Regions from separate parts of the Mitsuokella apri genome, predicted to be linked through region 1. Evidence: predicted binding sites of a transcription regulator. Region 1 holds the regulator's gene; the other holds the start of a gene.

Evidence for each region. The regulator HrcA, encoded in region 1, represses chaperone genes, less so after heat shock. The targets are predictions, from matches to a motif close to TGTTAGCACTCNNNNNNNNNGAGTGCTAACA.
Region 2: a site for HrcA is predicted at 3,080-3,110, ahead of htpG (molecular chaperone HtpG). Genes of this name have one in related genera too.

Annotation. Positions count from the first base shown of each region.
Region 1 is NZ_JBHYRS010000001.1:483,868-493,902, forward strand. Features, by position in the region: gene prmA (50S ribosomal protein L11 methyltransferase) at 1-171, opposite strand, end outside; gene ACE419_RS02275 (metal-sensing transcriptional repressor) at 309-581, opposite strand; gene ACE419_RS02280 (HAD-IC family P-type ATPase) at 562-1,071, opposite strand; gene dnaJ (molecular chaperone DnaJ) at 1,221-2,399, opposite strand; gene dnaK (molecular chaperone DnaK) at 2,486-4,348, opposite strand; gene grpE (nucleotide exchange factor GrpE) at 4,423-5,052, opposite strand; gene hrcA (heat-inducible transcriptional repressor HrcA) at 5,093-6,127, opposite strand; gene ACE419_RS02305 (glutaredoxin domain-containing protein) at 6,343-6,624, opposite strand; gene ACE419_RS02310 (DUF488 domain-containing protein) at 6,658-7,041, opposite strand; gene hemW (radical SAM family heme chaperone HemW) at 7,122-8,291, opposite strand; gene lepA (translation elongation factor 4) at 8,301-10,035, opposite strand, start outside.
Region 2 is NZ_JBHYRS010000003.1:84,292-94,326, reverse strand. Features, by position in the region: gene ACE419_RS05520 (glycoside-pentoside-hexuronide (GPH):cation symporter) at 1-116, opposite strand, end outside; gene ACE419_RS05515 (cytidylate kinase-like family protein) at 156-761, opposite strand; gene htpG (molecular chaperone HtpG) at 1,077-3,035, opposite strand; gene ACE419_RS05505 (diaminopimelate epimerase) at 3,212-3,544, opposite strand; gene ACE419_RS05500 (helix-turn-helix domain-containing protein) at 3,678-4,550, shown strand; gene ACE419_RS05495 (P-loop NTPase) at 4,511-5,356, opposite strand; gene rpoC (DNA-directed RNA polymerase subunit beta') at 5,473-9,492, opposite strand; gene rpoB (DNA-directed RNA polymerase subunit beta) at 9,511-10,035, opposite strand, start outside.

The DNA of each region.
Region 1 (10,035 bases):
CTGTTCAGCTTTAGGCAGGTCGGAATAATCAAAAAGTCCGCTGTCGATATAACTGTTGAGTTCTTCTGGATCTTCAATGACAACACCGGAAGCCCCCACATCGTGAAAGATTTCGGCGATAAGTTCGGTTTCCTCATGTGTCGTGCGGATACTGACTTCGGCCCATTTCAAAGCGCATCGTCCTTTCTTTTTCTAAGTCTTTCCATTATATGTGATGTGGCTGTAAAAAACAAGGAAATTGCTCACAAAGAAATTCATGAGCACATCCCATAATAGAAATCCGGACCAGCACCAGCCAGTCCGGATTTTTACTGCATATTGGCGAATCGTTCAATAGCTTTTGTGAAAGTCTTGATTTCTTCTTCGTCACCCTTCTCAATGGCCTCTTTGACGCAGTGATTGATATGGCCCTCGAGGACAATCTGGCCGCATTTGTTCAAAGCCGATTTGGCTGCGTTGATCTGCGACAGGACATCCTCGCACGGGATATCTTCCTCAATCATGCGGTCGATGGCATTGACCTGACCGATAATCTTCTTTAAACGGCGATGCAGGTTCGCCTCATCCATGCACTTTCTCATAAACTGCTTCATCCCCATGTACGATATTGACTTCTTTATCATTATACCGCATCTTCCACTTCAGCAGAAGAGCCGAATTGAGGATGACGAAGACGGAACCGGCATTGTGGACAAGCGCTCCGGTCACGGGATTCAGGATGCCCGTCATGGCCAGCACGATAGCTGTGAAGTTCAGGCCCATGGAAAACGTCAGATTATAGCGGATGGTCTTCATCATATGCTTGGAGAGGGCAAAGAGATGCGGCAGTTCCTTGACTTCATCATCGACAAGGGCAATATCGGCCGCATCGACGGCGATGTCACTGCCAACACCGCCCATCGCGATGCCGACGCGCGCAGCCTTGAGGGCAGGGGCATCGTTGATGCCATCGCCAATCATGCAGACCGGCAGAGACGATTTTTCCATCTGCCGTACGGCCGCAAGCTTTGTCTCGGGCAGACAGGAGGCTTTGACGTGCCATATGCCAATAATTTCTCCAGTCCGTCCCAAATAAATCTGCCATATTTCATAAGCGCAGCCTCTCTCCAAGATACATATAGGGGTATAAGTTATTCTGCTTTTATAATACCCATAAGGGTATATGTATGTCAAGAGAAATAAAAAATACTGCCGCATTCGCGGCAGTATTTTTTAACTGCTCATTTCTTAAAGAAGCGCTTGAGGTCATCGAGGAAGCTCTTCTGCTCCGGATTGACCTTGTCACCGCTGATTTCGCCAAACTCACGCAGAAGTTCTTTCTGACGTGCGGACAGATTCTGCGGCGTCAGTACCTTAATGTGGACGAGCTCGTCGCCGCGTCCCGAACCGCGCAGGAACGGGATGCCGTGGTTGCGGATGCGCAGGACCTTGCCCGACTGGATGCCCGCCGGAATCTTGAGGTCGACTGGACCATCGAGCGTCGGCACCTGTACAGAGCCGCCGAGGGCTGCCTGTACAAAGGTAATCGGCACTTCCACGATAACATCATTGCCATGACGCGTGTAGAGTTTATGCGGCTTGACAAAGATGTAAACGTAGAGGTCGCCGTAGCCGCCGCCATTGCGGCCGGCCTCGCCTGCACCGGACACGCGGACGCGCGACCCTTGGTCTACGCCCTTTGGGATGCCGACCTTGACCGTCTTCGTCTCGCGTTTGCGGCCCGTACCATGGCAGTCCTTGCACGGGGTCTTGATGACCTTGCCTGTGCCGTGGCAGTGCGAGCAGGTCTGGCTGCTCATCATGCGGCCAAAGGCCGTGTTGCGGACCACCTGCTGCTGGCCGGAACCATGGCAGACGGGGCAGGTCTCAGGCTGCGTCCCTGGGGCTGCACCTGTGCCATGGCACGTCGAACATTCGACCGTACGCGGAATGGTGAGTTCCACTTCTTTGCCGAAAGCAGCCTCTTCAAAGGTGATCTCCAAATCGTAGCGCAGGTCATTGCCGCGCTCCGGTCCCGGACGGCGCGCGTGGCCTGCGCCGCCATGACCGCCAAAGAACATATCAAAGATATCGCCGAAGCCTTCAGCGCCGGCACCAGCGCCGAAACCGCCAAAGTCTCCAAAACCGCCGAAGCCGCCGGCACCAGCGCCGTTAAAGCCGCCCGTGCCGTCAAAGGCACCGGCTCCAAACTGGTCGTACTGCGCGCGTTTCTTCGGGTCTTTGAGGACATCATAGGCCTCATTGATTTCCTTGAATTTTTCTTCTGCCTCTTTCGGATTGTCCGGATTGAGGTCTGGATGATATTTGCGGGCCAGTTTCTTATAGGCCCTCTTTATCTCCTTTTCATCCGCGCTCTTGTCAACGCCCAGCACTTCATAATAATCGCGTTTTTCGCTCACGTTGCACCATCCTTATAGAAAAATTGGGAGTCCAGGGAAAGCCCTGCGGCTCCCCCTTAGCTCCCAACCTTCAACCAATCATCTGATTATTTCTTGTCGTCTTTGACTTCCGTGTAGTCGGCATCGACGACATCATCATCGTCTTTCTTCTGCTGCTGGGCATTCTGGGCATTTTCTGCACCGGCCTGAGCCCCCTGGGCACCCTGCTGAGCACCAGCCTGCTGGTAAGCAGCGGCACTGAGTTCATACAGCGGCTTCTGCAGCTCTTCCGTAGCCTTCTTGATGGCTTCCGTATCGTTGCTCTTGATGGCCTCTTTGACCTTATCGCAGGCAGCCTTGACTTCAGAGACCTTAGAAGCGTCAGCCTTGTCGCCGAGCTCCTTGATGGTCTTCTCTGCCTGATAAACCATGTTATCGGCATTGTTCTTAGCGTCGATGGCTTCCTTCTGCTTCTTATCCTCAGCCTCATGAGCCTTGGCTTCGTTGACCATGCGGTCAATATCTTCCTTGCTCATGCCGCTGTCGGACTGAATCGTGATCTTCTGCTCTTTGCCCGTGCCAAGATCCTTAGCGGATACATGGACGATACCGTTGGCATCGATATCGAAGGAAACTTCAATCTTAGGTACTCCGCGCGGAGCTGGCGGGATATCCGTGAGTTCGAAGCGGCCGAGCGTCTTGTTGCCGGCAGCCATCTCACGCTCGCCCTGCAGGACGTGGATATCAACGGACGGCTGGTTATCTGCGGCCGTCGAGAAAATCTGGCTCTTATGCGTCGGAATCGTCGTGTTGCGCTCGATGATCTTCGTGCAGACACCGCCGAGCGTCTCAATACCGAGGGAAAGCGGCGTGACATCGAGCAGGAGGACATCCTTGACTTCACCGACGAGGACACCGCCCTGAATAGCAGCACCGACGGATACGCATTCATCCGGGTTGACACCCTTCGAAGGCTCTTTGTGCAGGATATTGCGGATAGCATCCTGCACAGCCGGAATACGGGAAGAACCGCCGACGAGGATGATCTTATCGATATCGTCAGCCGAAAGGCCTGCATCAGCCATAGCTTTGCGCGTCGGGCCCATCGTGCGCTCAACGAGGTCGCTCGTGAGTTCATTGAATTTTGCACGCGTCAGCGTGAGGTCGAGGTGTTTCGGGCCCGAAGCATCGGCCGTGATGAACGGCAGGTTGATGTTCGTCTGCGTCATGCTCGAGAGTTCAATCTTTGCTTTTTCAGCAGCTTCCTTCAGACGCTGAGCAGCCATCTTGTCCTGAGAAAGGTCGATGCCGTTCTCCTGTTTGAATTCGCTGACCATCCAGTCGATGATCTTCTGGTCGAAGTCATCGCCGCCGAGGTGCGTATCACCGTTCGTAGCCTGTACTTCGAACGTGCCTTCGGAGAGCTCGAGGATGGAGACATCGAACGTGCCGCCGCCGAGGTCGAAGACGAGGATGGTCTCATCTTTATCTTTATCCAGGCCATAAGCAAGGGCTGCAGCCGTCGGCTCGTTGACGATACGCAGGACATCGAGGCCTGCAATTTTGCCGGCGTCCTTCGTTGCCTGGCGCTGGCTGTCGTTGAAGTAAGCCGGAACCGTGATGACAGCCTGCGTGACCGTCTCGCCGAGGTATGCTTCAGCATCGCCCTTGAGTTTCTGCAGGATCATAGCCGAGATTTCCTGCGGCGTGTAATCCTTGCCATCAATCGTTACTTTGTAGTTCGGATCGCCCATATGACGTTTGATGGACGAAATCGTGCGGTCCGGATTCGATACAGCCTGACGTTTTGCCAGCTGACCGACAAGGCGCTGACCATCTTTCGTGAAACCGACGACAGACGGCGTGATGCGGCTGCCCTCAGGGTTCGTGATGACGGTCGGTTCGCCGCCTTCCATGACAGATACAACGGAGTTCGTCGTACCTAAATCGATACCAATTACTTTAGACATGGTAACATCCTCCTAAACTTTATGTAAAACTTGAATGATCTATATTGATGAACAGGTGCTTCGTTCTTGTGACTTCAGTTCGAAACAACCTGAACCATGCTTGGACGAATAACGCGGCCCTTGACCATGTAGCCCTTCTGGAGCTCCTGGGCAACCGTGTCATCTTCTTTATCGGGGTCTTCGACCCGCATGACCGCCTGATGGAAGTTCGGGTCGAACTTCTTGCCTTCGACCTCGATATGCTCAAGGCCGTTCTTCTTGAGGACTTCCTGGAACTGCGTGAAGATCATCTCAACGCCCTTCTGGAAAGCCGCGGCGTCTTTCGTCTCGGCTGCCATTGCGCGTTCGAAATTATCGAGCAGCGGCAGCATGTCCTTGCAGAAGTTCTGCGTGACCACCGACGAGATTTCTTCGCGTTCCTTCGCCGAACGGCGGCGGAAGTTCTCAAAATCAGCCTGCAGCCGCAGAAGGCGGTCTTTCATCTCCTGAAGATCGGCTGTCAGTTTTTCAACCTGGCTTTTCAAGGCTTCAATCTCCTCCTGTGCAGCCGTATCTTCCTGACTTGCTGCCTCATCTGCAGGTTCTTCTTCGGAGCCTTCGGCAGCGTCCTCAGCAGCTGCTTCCGCTTCGTCGATTTCCTGCTTCATTTCCTGCATCTTCTGCTCATCTTTTTTCTTCATTTCATCTTTGATAAAGGATGGCAAAACAATCACCTCTTCACGTAGTTTCTGGATTTCTGCGGCTCTACCAGTGGAACCGCTTGATGACTTCTGTAAGATTGGAATTCATATATTCAAGCAGGCTCATGGCCTTTGCGTATTCCATACGCGTCGGGCCTAGCACTGCAATGGTGCCTAGAAGCTGTCCATCGAGATGGTACGTCGCCGTGATGATGCTGCTGTCCTTGAAGTGACTGTCTTCATTTTCCTGACCAATCGTGACTTCAAGGCCGTCGCCCATATGGGCATGCAGCACGTCTTTCATGAGCTCTTCCTTCTCGAGCACGAGCAGCGTTTCCTTGACTTTTTCCACGTCGTGGAACTCCGGCTGTTCCAGCATCTGCGTCGTACCGCCGAGGTACAGGCGTTCGCGCTTGCCGGAATCAAGGGCCCGATGAATGATTTCGACCGCTGATTCGTAAAGCGGCTCATCCTGAATCTCATCGCGGATCTGCGCCATGGCCGGATGGTCAATCGACCGCAGCGTCTGACCGGCAAGATTCTTGTTGATGACCTTGGCCATGCGCTGGAAGTCCGCAAACGTGGCACCGTCCGGCATCTCGAGAATCTTGTTCTCGATGAAGCCTGCATCCGTCATGAGTACCGTGATGACGCGGCGGTCATCGAGCGGCAGGAACTGCAGACAGCGGAACGCAGCCTGTGTCATCTGCGGGGCAAGCACCAAAGAAACATTCTTCGTCACCTGCGAGATGATGCGCGCCGTCTCCTGAAAGACCTCGTCGATGCGCTTGACCCTTGCCTTATACCAGCGGTCGATGAGGACTTTCTCCTCATCACTCACGGGCTTCGGGGGAATCAGGCCGTCCACATAGAAGCGATATCCTTTCGAGGACGGAATCCTGCCGGAAGAGGTATGCAGCTGCTCGAGATACCCAAGCATCTCGAGGTCTGCCATCTCGTTGCGGATGGTCGCAGGACTGACGCCGAGGTCATACTTGCGCGCCAGTGTCCGCGAGCCGACCGGCTCTGCCGACTCGATGTAATCATCGACAATTGCCTGCAGCACGCGCTTCTTGCGTTCATCAAGTTCATCCTTCATCTGCCTGCCCCCTTCCTTGATCTCTCCTGTTAGCACTCTGATTACCTGAGTGCTAACTTTGAATCTATAAAGAATATACACCGAAAAAAACAAAAAGTCAACACCTAAAATGTCAAAAAGTCAAAATTATTTTCGACTTTTTTCAGAAATGAAAAAGAAGGGCCTTGATAACAGGTCCTTCTTCGGTTTCTGCATGCATACTGCGCATAAATATTTTATTTTGCCGCGTCAAAAGCTTCCTTGACCGCTGCCTTGATGGTATCGTAGTCATCGCCCGGATGAGCCTCGAAGACCTTTTTGCCCTCGACAAACAGGCTCGGTACGTAGTAATAGTCTTTGGCATAGGCCTTGGCCTTATCCTGCTGCTCGTTCTCGTCGATGACTTCGACCTCGACCGACTGGTAAGCCGGCTGCTCTGCGCGCAGCTCTTCGATGGCCTGTGCTGCTTTGGCGCAGTACGGGCAGCCCTGCATCTTAATCATGGTAACTTTTTTCATATCGTTCATCCTTTCCATTGCCTTTTATCCTTGTCATGCCGTTGTATCAGGCTCTGCCGTCTTCTTCCGCAGCCAGGCCGCGAGCACAAGCGCATGATTTTCCTGCTGGTTCTTCGCCGCAAACAGCAAAGTCACATTCTGCGTCTGGAGCCATTCCCTGCATTTTTTTGCAAAGGCCGCAGCTCCTTCGCTGTGTTCCAATTCTTCGACATAGCCCTCGCGGAACCCTGCAAAGGGCATCTCGCCGCGATGATAAAGCGTCCGCAGCTCAGAGGACGGCGTGATTTCCTTTGCCCAGACATCGTAGGGAAGATTCTCCTTGCGAATGCCGCGCGGCCAGAGGCGGTCGGCAAGCACGCGCACACCATCGTCAGGCGAAGCTGCTTCATAAACGCGTTTCAGGCGGATTTCATGCATATAACATGCTTCCTTTCTTTCCTTATCATGTTCAGCTTACCATCTGACTCTTTAGGATTCCGTGACTCACGTCACAAAAGTCAGAGCAGGAATTCCTCAAACGCGGCATTGCCGTACTTCATGCCGAGCTCGGTCAGATGGACAAAATCTCCCTCTTCTGCCAAAAGCCCCTGCTGCCTGAGTTTGGCTATGGGCTCAGCATAGACTTCTGCCAGCGTCACGCCAAATTTTTCCGCAAAACGTCTTTTGTCGATGCCTTTAGCCGTACGCAGGGCAAGAAAGGCGAATTCTTCCATGGCAATTGCGCGCGTCGCGGGCTCTTCTTCCCGGCGCACACCCTTGCCCGAACGGATTCCTTCTATATATAAAGGAATCTCATGGACATTTTCATAGCGCTGTCCTTCAAGATACGAATGCGCTGCCGCGCCGAGACCGAGATACGGAACATCCTGCCAATAAGAAAGATTATGACGGCTCTCAAAGCCCGGCTTGGCAAAATTCGAGATTTCGTAGCGCGCGTAGCCATGCTGCGGCAAAAACAAAGTCATCGTGTCGTACATCTCCTCGACCGTATCCTCATCAGGAAGCTGCAGCTTCCCCATTTCCTGCATTTTGGCAAAGGCCGTGCCTTTCTCAAGCTGCAGCCCGTAAATCGAGATATGCTCGGGCTGCAGGGAAATCATCGTCTCAAGGTCATGCTGCAGCATCTCTATGGTCTCATCCGGCAGGCCGTAGATGAGGTCCATGCTGACATTGCGGAACCCCGCCGCCCGCGCAAGCTCCATGGCTTCTCTGGCCTGCGCCCCCGTATGGATGCGGCCGATGCGTTTCAGCAGGACATCGTCAAAGGTCTGAACGCCAAAGGACAGTCGATTGACGCCATAGCGGCGCAGCATCTTGAGATACGCGGGAGCAATCGTTCCCGGATTGCATTCCACGGTGAATTCCCATGGCATTTCCTGCCCCTGTCCGCAGTCTTCGGCAGTGCCAAAGACGTTCTGCAGCCTAACGAGAAGTTTTTCCATGAGCTCTGCCGGCAGGACACTCGGCGTGCCGCCGCCCATATAGACGGTCGCAGGCCTGCCCCATCTGCCGCGATAAAGAGCGCCCTGCACCGCGATTTCACGGCACAGGGCGTCAATGTAGTCACTTTTATAGCGCTCGCGTCCCGCAAAGGACGGAAAGTCACAGTAAAAGCACTTCTGGCGGCAAAAGGGGATATGGATATATACACCCCATTGTCTTTTCATCGCTTTGCCTCAGTCAATCTTGAGGATGGCCATGAAGGCCTCCTGCGGGATTTCGACACTGCCAACGGCTTTCATGCGCTTCTTGCCTTCCTTCTGCTTTTCGAGCAGTTTGCGTTTACGCGAGATATCGCCGCCGTAGCACTTGGCAAGGACATCCTTGCGGCGGGCACGCACATTCTCGCGCGCGATGACTTTCGAGCCAATCGCGGCCTGAATCGGAATCTCAAACATCTGCTGCGGGATGATTTCCTTGAGCTTCGCCGCGAGCTGACGGCCGCGCGAAGCTGCACGGTCCTTATGAACGATGGTCGACAGAGCATCGACAGGCTCGCCATTCAGCAGGATATCGACCTTGACGAGCTTCGACTCCTTGTAGTCGGCCAGTTCATAGTCAAGCGAAGCATAGCCGCGCGTCGCCGACTTCAGGCGGTCGAAGTAGTCGAAGATGATTTCGTTAAGCGGGATATGATAGGTTATCATGACGCGGTTCGTATCGAGGTAGTCCATGCCCTTGAATTCGCCGCGCTTGTCCTGCGAGATTTCCATGACCGCACCGACAAAGTCGTTCGGCACAATGACCGTAGCCTTGACATACGGCTCTTCGATATGGTCGATTTCCGTCTGCGGCGGCAGTTCGGCCGGATTGCTGACTTTAAGCATCGTGCCGTCGGTCTTGTAAACGTGGTAGATAACGGAAGGTGCCGTCGTGATGAGCTTCAGGTTGTACTCGCGCTCCAGACGCTCCTGAATGACATCCATGTGCAGCAGGCCGAGGAAGCCGCAGCGAAAGCCAAAGCCGAGGGCAATGGACGTCTCGGGTTCGAAGACGAGTGCCGCATCGTTGATCTGCATTTTCTCGAGGGCGTCCTTGAGATTGTCATAGTCGGAACTCTCAACCGGATAAAGGCCGCAGTAGACCATCGGATTGACGCCGCGGTAGCCCGGCAGCGGCTCTTTGGCCGGATTGTCGGCATAGGTGATCGTATCGCCGACGCGCACATCGCGCACATCCTTTAAAGAGCCCGCGACGAAGCCGACTTCACCGACGTCGAGATGGCCGATATCGACAGGCTGCGGCTTAAAGCAGCCGACATCCGTGACCTCAAAGACCTTGCCCGAATTCATGAGCTTGAGCTTCATGCCCTTTTCGATATGGCCCTGCTTGACGCGGATATGCGCGATAACGCCCTTGTATGAATCAAAGAACGAGTCAAAAATCAGGGCCTGCAGCGGCGCGTTCTCATCGCCCTCCGGTGCCGGCACATAATCGACGATGGCATCGAGGATTTCTTCGATGCCGACGCCCGTTTTCGCCGAGGCCAGCACGGCGTTTGACGTATCGAGGCCGATGACGTCCTCAATTTCCTTTTTCACGCGCTCCGGGTCGGCACTCGGCAGGTCAATCTTGTTGATGACGGGAATGATTTCGAGGTCGTGCTCGAGCGCCATGTAGACATTCGCAAGAGTCTGCGCCTCGACGCCCTGTGCCGCATCGACGACGAGCAGCGCGCCCTCGCAGGCTGCAAGGCTGCGCGAAACCTCATACGTAAAGTCGACATGGCCCGGCGTGTCGATGAGGTTGAGCTCGTATTCCTCGCCGTCCTTGCCCTTATAATTCAGGCGTACGGTCTGCGACTTAATGGTGATGCCGCGCTCACGCTCAATATCCATATTGTCGAGGACCTGTGCTTCCATCTCACGCTTTGAAAGCGTGCCCGTATATTCAATCAGACGGTCCGCAATC
Region 2 (10,035 bases), on a different contig from region 1:
TGGAACAGGTTACTCGTGACGAAGATCATGAAATAAGTACCGATCATGGCGTAGAAGACGTCATGACCAAACGTGCCGCACGCGTAGCAGATGCGCTGCAGTAATTTGCTATTCATTATGAATGCCTCCCCAAAAAATTTATCCCCTATTCGTTATCAAGCCTTGACGGTGTTGATGTAGGCGATGATGCCATCGGCGATTGCATCGAGCGAAGCGCCCTTGCTCGTGTTGACGACGAGGTCGTAGTTCGCGCCGTCACCCCAAGTCTGGCCCGTGTAGTAGTTGTAGTAACGGGCACGCTTTGCGTTCTCCTGATTGAGCTCTTTGAGGCTCTTGCCTTCGTAAACCGTCTTGCCGCGCTGCTCGCGGTATTCGTCGTCAGCGCAGACGAAGATATCGAAGTGGTTGTCATTGTTGCGGAGAGCATAGTCTGCGCAGCGGCCGAGGAAGATGCACGAACCATCTTCTGCGATTTTGCGGATGACAGCCGACTCGCTCATGAACATGCCCTGACTCGATTCACCCATGTGCGTACCGAACGAATGGAACGGGATGAAGCTCAGGGACAGCGGCTTTACCGTGTTCTCCATCTCGAGGAGTTCATCCTCACTGAGGTCGTGGATGCCGAGCTTGGCTGCGGCCAGATGGACGAGCTGACGGTCGTAGAGCTTGACATTCAGCTTCTTGGCCAGAATGCCCGCGAGCTCACGGCCACCCGCACCATACTGACGGCTGATCGTGATGACGAGATTCTCTTTCATTTTCGATTTCCCCTTTCAAAGTGTAAACGTTTTCGTTTTATCTGCCTTAAAAGACAACGACGGCAGTTGGAAGAAAATGGTAATGATAAGTTCTCGGTTATGCCTTGTTGTCATTTACTTAGGTAGTAGCAAACGTTTTCTTTTGCTTACATTCTGTATTATACGCTATTGAATAATAAAAAGCAAGACCATTTTTAGGATTTTTTCTTTTTTTTATGTTTTCGAAATTGTAGTGACAAATCTCATAGGAAATACAAAAAACAGAGGTATAGAGTAAACGTATTCTCTATACCTCTGTTCATTTAGCAAACTTTCTTATTTCGCCATGAGTTTGGCGACTTTATTGGCAAAGTCGACCGGATTTTCCGGCAGGATGCCCTCAATCAGCAGGGCCTGCGTGTAAAGAAGGTCGCAGTAATCCTTGAACTCCTGACTGTCCTTGCCGGCTTCATGCAGTTCCTTGAGGCGGCTGAAGAGCTCGTGATGCGGGTTGATCTCGAGGATGCGTTTTGCCTTGAACAGCGGATTCTTCATCTGCGAGAAGGTCTGCTCCATCGAGAGCGACGGGCCGGCTTCGTCGGCCACGAGGCAGACAGCACTCGATTTGAGTCGCGAGGAAACCTTGACATCCTCGACTTTATCGCCCAGGGCTGCCTTGATATCCTTCATGAGGTCACTGTTGTCCTTCTGGATTTCCTCCGTTTCCTTCTTGACTTCCTGACTCTCGGCATCGTCGAGGCCAAGGTCGCCGCGGCTGATGGAATGGAACGGCTTCTCCTCATACTGATGAATCGTCTCGATGGCGAACTCATCCACAGGGTCGAGGAGATACAGGACCTCAATGCCCTTATCGCGCAGCGTCTCCATCTGCGGCAGGTGCTCGATGGTCTCTTTATCCTTGGCCGTTGCATAGTAAATCTTCTTCTGGCTCTCCGGCATGCGCTCGACATATTCCTTGAGCGTGACGAGCTTGTCTTCCTTCGAGCTCATGAAAAGCAGCAGGTCCTTGAGCTTGTCCACCGTATCCGACGAACCGCTGTAGATGCTGTTATAGACACCGATTTTCAGGGATTTGCCGTACTCATTCCAGAACTTCTCGTACCATTCGCGGTCATTCTTGAGCTTGCGCGCGAGTGTCTTCAGGATGTTCTTCTCAAGGGCGCGGCCAATCAGCTTAAGTTCACGGCTCTGCTGCAGAAGTTCACGCGAGATGTTGAGCGAGAGGTCCGGCGAATCGACAAGGCCCTTCATGAAGCGCAGATAGTCCGGCAGCAAATCCTTGCACTTATCCATGATGAAGACATGGCGGCTATAGAGCTGCAGGCCCGGCTCGTAGTCCGTCTGATAGAGGTTGTACGGGGCATGGGCCGGGATGGCCAAGAGCGCCGTGTACTCGACCGTACCTTCGGCCTTCGTATGGAAGACTTCCATCGGGTCCTCCCACTCATGGAACTGATGCTTGAAGAACTCGTTGTACTCTTCCTTCTTGATGTCCGACTTGTTCTTCGTCCAGAGCGGCTGCATGGAGTTGAGCGTGCGCGTCTCGACTTTCTTGATCTTGTCAGCACCCTCGATTTCCTTGCCGTCCTTGTCCTTCGGCGTTTCCTCAAACTCAAAGTCCATCTTGATTGGGTAGCGGACGTAGTCGCTGTACTTCTTGACGAGGCGTTCAAGCTCATAATTGTCCGTGAAGTCCTGCTCAGCATCCTTGCCATAGAACTCCTTCTTGAGCGTCAGCGTGATGGCCGTACCGCGTTTATCGCGCTCAGCCTCTTCAATCGTGTAAGAGCCATCAGCATTCGACTCCCACTTCCAGGCCTGTTTCTCGCCGGCCTTGCGCGTCACAATCGTGACTTTCTCCGCGACCATGAACGCCGAATAGAAGCCGACACCGAACTGACCGATCATTTCCTTGTCCGTGAGGTCTTTGTTCTCCTCTTTGGCCTTCTTGAGCTGTTCGAGGAAGGCCTTCGTGCCGGATTTAGCGATGGTGCCGATGTTCTCGATGAGTTCATCGCGCGTCATGCCAATGCCGTTATCGGCAATCGTCAGCGTGTGGTTCTCCTTGTCCGGCGTCAGGAAAATCTCAAAGGACTCGTCCCCTTCGAGGATAGCGCGGTTCGTCAGGCTCTCAAAATGAGCCTTGTCGATTGCATCCGAAGCGTTGGAGATGAGCTCGCGCAGGAAAATCTCATGGTTCGTATAAATCGAATGGATCATGAGGTCGAGGAGCTGCTTCGTCTCCGCTTGGAATTCATGTTTCTCTTTTGCCATGTGAATCTGCCTTTCTTATATGAAATGTATTGTTATCGTTCTGATGTTAGCACTCATCATCTTCGAGTGCTAACGTACAGATAATAATATACACCATAAACAACAAAAAGTCAAAGAATATATAAAAAAAGAACCTGCCCACTGGCAGGTTTTCTCTCTCTGTATCGTCATACGTTTCAGCAGGCGGCAGCAGCTCTTTGCTCCTGTGCATCCGCAAGGCGCATTCTGCCGACAAAGTGATTGGTTAAATGGACTTCAAAATCCTCTTTGACCTTTGCCAGCACAGCATAGTCGGCTGCCTGCATCTCTTCTTCCTCGCCTTCCGGCGTAAAAGCCTTGAAGGACGGGATTTCCTCGCTGCCCGTGAAGACGAGCACGCGGTCGGCACCAACACCATAGCGGCGGTGCGTGAGCAGGCGGATAGCTCCTGCACCCGGCATGAAGCCCGTCGTACCATCCATTACCATATATTCTTTATTCTCTGCCTTATAGATCCGAACGATCATCATGCCGGTCACCCTTTCTTTTCTCTTTCTCTCTGACGATGACTCTATTATAGCAGGCATATATTTGCAATAAAATCACAAAATATGCTTTATATATTGCAAAAAGTGTTCTATGATAGAGCAAGGAGGGAAAATCATGAAGAATTATCCGAAAAAAGGCTACCTCATCAGCAATTTCCGCGTCTTTCATCTGCGCGACAGGCAGCTGCGCCCCATACCGTTCCATTACCACGATTTCCACAAGGTCATCCTGTTCCTCGGCGGCCATGTCGATTACATCATTGAAGGCAAACTCTACCATCTGCAGCCAAACGACATCATCTTCGTTTCGGCCGGCGAGATTCACCGGCCCGTCTTCCTTGATGACAAAGCCCCTTACGAGCGCATCGTCATTTACGTCGCGCCGGAATTTTTGCAGCGCTGGTGTAAGCAGGCAGACCTCGCCCAATGCTTTCGCACGGCCAAAGCAGAAGGCAGCGTCATGCATCAGCTGCCGAACCGCAGCCATGACCTGCTGTTTCACATGGACAAGCTCGAAAAAACAGCCCATGGCGAAGGTTTCGCCAATGGGCTGTACACAGAGATTCTCTTTATTGAATTTTTGATTCTGCTGAACCGCAGCATCGAAGACCATGAGCTTGAGACGCTCGGCAGTGTTTCTTATGATGAGAAAATCCAGCAGGTCCTCACGTACATCAATGAACACCTGTCAGAAGACCTCTCCATCGAGACACTCGCGGGCAAGGTTTTCCTCAGCCGCTATTATCTCATGAAGAAGTTCAAAGCCGATACAGGCTACAGCCTGCACGCCTACATACGCAGCAAGCGCCTGCTCTATGCCCGCGACCTGCTGCGTACGAAAAAGACCGTCACTGACATCAGCCGTGAAGCAGGTTTTCAGGATTACTCGACATTTTCGCGGGCCTTCCATGGTCTTTTCCACTGTTCACCAAAGGAATGGCGCGCACATCATTTATCCGCGGCAGATTCACGGTCGAGCAGCTTCTGAACAGCATCCTGCATATGCGTATCCTTGACCGACTCAATCTGACCGGCATCGCATTCGGCTGCAAGCTGCGGCTCAATCGGGATGCGGGCGAGCACATCGAGACCGTAGGATTTCGCGATTTCCTCGATATGGCTCTTGCCGAAAATCTCGTGGCGCTTGCCGCAGTCCGGGCATTCAAAGTAGCTCATGTTCTCGACGAGACCGAGAATAGGCACTTTCATGCCCTCAGCCATCTTGACAGCCTTCTCTACAATCATGGAAACGAGTTCCTGCGGGCTTGTGACGATGATGATGCCATCGAGCTTGATGGACTGCATGACCGTCAAAGGCACATCGCCCGTTCCCGGCGGCATGTCGACAAACATGTAGTCGATGTCTTCCCAGATGAAATCGTGCCAGAACTGCTTGACGACGCCGCTGATGATTGGACCGCGCCAGACGACAGGGTCCGTCGAATTCTCGAGCAGCAGATTCATGCTGACAACGTCGATGCCGCCGGCCGTGCGCACCGGATAAGCACCGGCCTGACTGCCGCGCACCTCGCCCTTCGTGCCGAACATCTTCGGGATGGACGGGCCCGTGATATCGGCATCGAGGATGCCCGTATGCTTGCCCTTGCGGCTCATAGCCACGGCCATGAGGCCAGTGACGAGGGATTTACCCACACCGCCTTTGCCGCTGACGACGGCGATGACGTGACGGATGGTGCTGAGTTCATTCGGCGCTTCGTGGAAATCCTTCTTGCGCGTGTCCTGCCCGCAGGTCGTGCCGCAGGAACCACAGTCGTGATTACAAGTTTCTGCCATATTTATATCCTCCAAACTATATGAAGCTATGGTTTTGCATAGTTTTGCCTATAATGCAAAAACCCTCCCCGCAGGCGGGGAAGGTTTTCTTTTTATGCATTTATCAGAGATGCAGCTCAGGCATTTGCCGTATCTGCCGGAGTCTCTTCCGTGCTGTCTTCAGCAGCCGGAGCTTCCTCCGCCGGTTTCGGGTCGTTATCGATGACCTTGAGGTTGCGGTAACGGCTCATGCCCGTACCAGCCGGAATGAGTTTGCCGATGATGACATTCTCTTTGAGGCCGATGAGCGGATCTACCTTGCCCTTGATGGCAGCATCCGTCAGGACACGAGTCGTTTCCTGGAACGATGCAGCCGACAGGAAGGAATCCGTAGCGAGGGAAGCCTTCGTGATACCGAGCAGGATTGGCTTAGCCACAGCCGGCTCGCCGCCTTCCTCGATTGCCTTGGTATTGGCACCTTCGAAAGCGTTGATGTCGATGTACTCGCCCGGCAGGAAATCCGTGCTGCCGGATTCCTCGATCTTCACCTTGTGAAGCATCTGGCGAACCATGACTTCGATATGTTTATCGTTGATTTCAACACCCTGGGATTTGTATACCTTCTGTACTTCGTACACGAGGTAACGCTGCGTAGCCTGCAGACCGCAGACGCGCAGGATATCATGCGGGTTGACAGAGCCCTCGGTCAGGCGGTCGCCCGGCATGAGGTGCATGCCCTGCTTGACGTGCATACGTGCACCGTACGGGATGGCGTATTCACGAGCCTGGCCTTCCGACGGACGGATTGTGACTTTGCGCATGCCCTTGCCCGTATCTTCGACTTCAGCATCGCCTTCGATCTCAGCGATGATGGCATGATGCTTCGGTTTGCGCGCTTCGAAAAGTTCCTCGACACGCGGAAGACCCTGGGTGATATCGTCACCGGCAACACCGCCGGAGTGGAACGTACGCATGGTGAGCTGCGTGCCCGGCTCGCCGATGGACTGTGCGGCAATCGTACCGACAGCCTCGCCGATTTCAACCTCAGCCTGGTTGGCAAGGTCACGGCCATAGCACTTGACGCAGACACCGAACTGCGATTTGCAGGTCAGGACGCTGCGGATGGATACGCGGTCGCGTACCTTCTCGATGCGTTTTGCGAGGTCTTCATCCACCATATCGTTGATGGAAGCAATGCGCTCGCCCGTCTCCGGATCATCGATGTCTTCAGCGAGGAAACGGCCGACGATACGCTCTGCGAGCGATTCGATGATGCCGTCGCCTTCCTTGATGGCTTCGACTTCAATGCCGCGGACGTTGTTGTTGCGGATGTGGATTTCCTTGGCATCGCTGTCAAGGGCCTTCTGGATGTCATCCTGCGTAAGCTTCGTGCCAGCTTCGAGGACAACCGTGCCATCCGGATTGACAACATCATGCGTGATTTCCTTGCCGTTCATCTCCTGGAAGATAGCCTGGCGCGTCTTTTCACGCTCTTTGTCGTCCGGCTCGCCGAGAGTGATGACTTCCGTAATCATCGCGTTGGAAAGCGATGCCTCCGAAGCCAGCGAAGAGCCGCGTACCATGATTTCATGAACGTTCTTCTCACCGATTGTCGTGAGTTTCTCCTCATCGAGAATCGTGTCTTTCGGGAACAGAACTTCCTTCGTCTCCGGATCCATGACATCAGCGCCGAGCAGACGGCCCATGAGGCTGTCGTTGAGGAGCTCAAGAGCATCGAACGTCGAAGGAACGAGACGTGCGCGGTCCTGAACGAGGTTCAGCGTCGAGACATCGCAGTCCTCTTCGCGGACAATGACATCCTGAGCGACGTCGACGAGACGGCGTGTGAGGTAACCCGAGTCAGCCGTACGCAGTGCCGTATCAGCAAGACCTTTGCGGGCGCCATGCGAAGAAATGAAGTAATCGGATACCGAGAGGCCTTCACGGAAGTTGGCCGTGATTGGCAGGTCGATGATCTTACCGGACGGGTCAGCCATAAGGCCGCGCATGCCGGCGAGCTGACGCATCTGCTGTTTATTACCGCGGGCACCGGAGTCAGCCATCATGAAGATTGGGTTGAAGGCGTCCATGTTGTCCATCATGGCATCAGCGACATCGTCCGTGGCTTTCGACCACAGAGCAACGACCTTATGATAACGCTCGTCTTCCGTGATAAGACCGCGGTCATACTGACGCTCGACCTTATTGACGACTTTCTGCGTATCGTTGATGATGGTTTCCTTCTGCGGCGGCACGATGACATCGGAAATAGCGATGGACATGCCGGCGATGCAGGCGTAATGGTAACCGAGGTTCTTGACGTTATCGATGACTTCTGCCGTCTTCGTAGCGCCAAAGTGGTTGTAGCAGTTGGCAACGAGTGCACCGAGCTGCTTTTTCTTCATGAGGATGCCGAGGCCCCACGAGCCATCGTCCTCCTTATGGAAGTAACGGAGTTCCGGCGGCAGGATCTCGTTGAAGATCATGCGGCCGAGGCTCGTCTTGACGAGCGAAGTTTCGCCGTCCGGCGTCTTCATGCGGCACTGCAGGGATGCCTGCAGTTCGAGGTCATGCTGCTGATAAGCGAGCAGTGCCTCAGCAATGCCCGTGACGACCATGCCCTCGCCCTTAGCACCCGGCCTGAGAATCGTCAGGTAGTAGGAACCGAGCACCATATCCTGTGTCGGTACGATGATTGGTTTGCCGTCTTTCGGTGCGAGGATGTGGTTGGCTGCGAGCATGAGGATGCGGGCCTCAGCCTGTGCCTCAGCCGACAGCGGCAGATGGATAGCCATCTGGTCACCATCGAAGTCGGCGTTGTAAGCCGTGCAGGCCAGCGGATGAAGCTTCAGGGCATGGCCCTCAGTGAGGACCGGCTCGAAAGCCTGAATGCCGAGGCGGTGCAGCGTCGGGGCACGGTTCAAGAGAACCGGATGCTCCTTGATGACGTCTTCGAGGACATCCCAGACTTCTGGGCGTGCGCGTTCTACCATGCGCTTCGCGCTCTTGATATTGTGGGCAGCACCCGAAGCAACGAGCTTCTTCATGACAAACGGCTTGAAGAGCTCGAGAGCCATGACTTTCGGCAGGCCGCACTGATGCAGCTTGAGTTCCGGACCGACAACGATAACGGAACGGCCGGAATAGTCAACGCGCTTGCCGAGCAGGTTCTGACGGAAACGGCCCTGTTTGCCCTTCAGCATGTCGGAAAGGGATTTCAGCGGACGGTTGCCCGGGCCCGTGACCGGACGGCCGCGGCGGCCGTTATCAATCAGGGCATCGACAGCTTCCTGCAGCATGCGTTTCTCGTTGCGCACGATGATGTCCGGCGCACCGAGGTCCAAAAGGCGCTTGAGGCGGTTGTTGCGGTTGATGACGCGGCGATAGAGGTCGTTGAGGTCGGACGTCGCAAAACGGCCGCCGTCGAGCTGTACCATTGGGCGCAGGTCTGGCGGGATGACCGGCACGACATCGAGAATCATCCACGACGGCTTGTTGCCGGATTTGCGGAAAGCCTCGACGACTTCGAGACGGCGGATGGCACGGACCTTTTTCTGGCCGGAAGCCGTGCGGACTTCCTTGCGCAGAACTTCGCTCATGCGGTCGAGGTCGAGCTCTTCGAGGAGCTCTTTAATGGCCTCAGCACCCATGCCAACGCGGAACGTGTTGCCGTATTTCTCGAGTGCGTCATGATAGTCCTTCTCGGAGAGCAGGCTCTTCTTCGTGAGATCCGTCTCGCCCGGGTCAAGGACAATGTAATAAGCAAAATAGAGAACCTTCTCGAGGGCACGCGGCGAGATATCGAGGATCAGGCCCATGCGGCTCGGAATGCCTTTGAAATACCAGATATGGGAGACCGGCGCTGCGAGCTCGATATGGCCCATGCGCTCACGGCGGACTTTCGCCCTCGTCACCTCGACGCCGCAGCGGTCGCAGATGATGCCCTTATAACGGATGCGCTTGTACTTGCCGCAATGACATTCCCAGTCACGCGTCGGTCCGAAAATGCGCTCGCAGAACAGGCCGTCACGCTCTGGCTTGAGCGTGCGGTAGTTGATGGTCTCCGGCTTCTTGACTTCGCCGTAGGACCACTCCCGGATTTTCTCCGGGGAAGCAAGCCCGATGCGCATCGAATCAAAATTATTTACATCCAGCAAAGAGATGACACTCCCTTCTTATTTCTCATCATTTCCATCTTCGGACGGATCCACGATCGAACCGAGGCTGCCGATATCGGCAATGATGTCATCCGGCTTCTCGTCGTCGGACGGTGCACCTTCGTCGTAATGGTCAGCGGCATCGGCCTTGGCAGCGGCATCCTCGCCCTTCGACGGGTCAACACCTGCTACATCGAGGTCGAGATTCTTTGCCTTTTCGTTGATGTTCTCATCATCGTCATCGTCATCCTGGATCGTGATTTCCTTGGCATCCTCATTGAGGACCTTGATATCAAGACCAATGGACTGGAGCTCTTTGATGAGGACCTTGAAGGATTCCGGAACACCCGGTTCAGGGATATTCTCACCTTTGACGATTGCTTCGTATGCCTTGACACGGCCGACGACATCATCGGACTTGACCGTGAGGATTTCCTGCAGCGTGTAGGCAGCACCGTAAGCCTCGAGAGCCCAAACCTCCATTTCGCCGAAGCGCTGGCCGCCGAACTGTGCTTTACCACCGAGCGGCTGCTGCGTGACGAG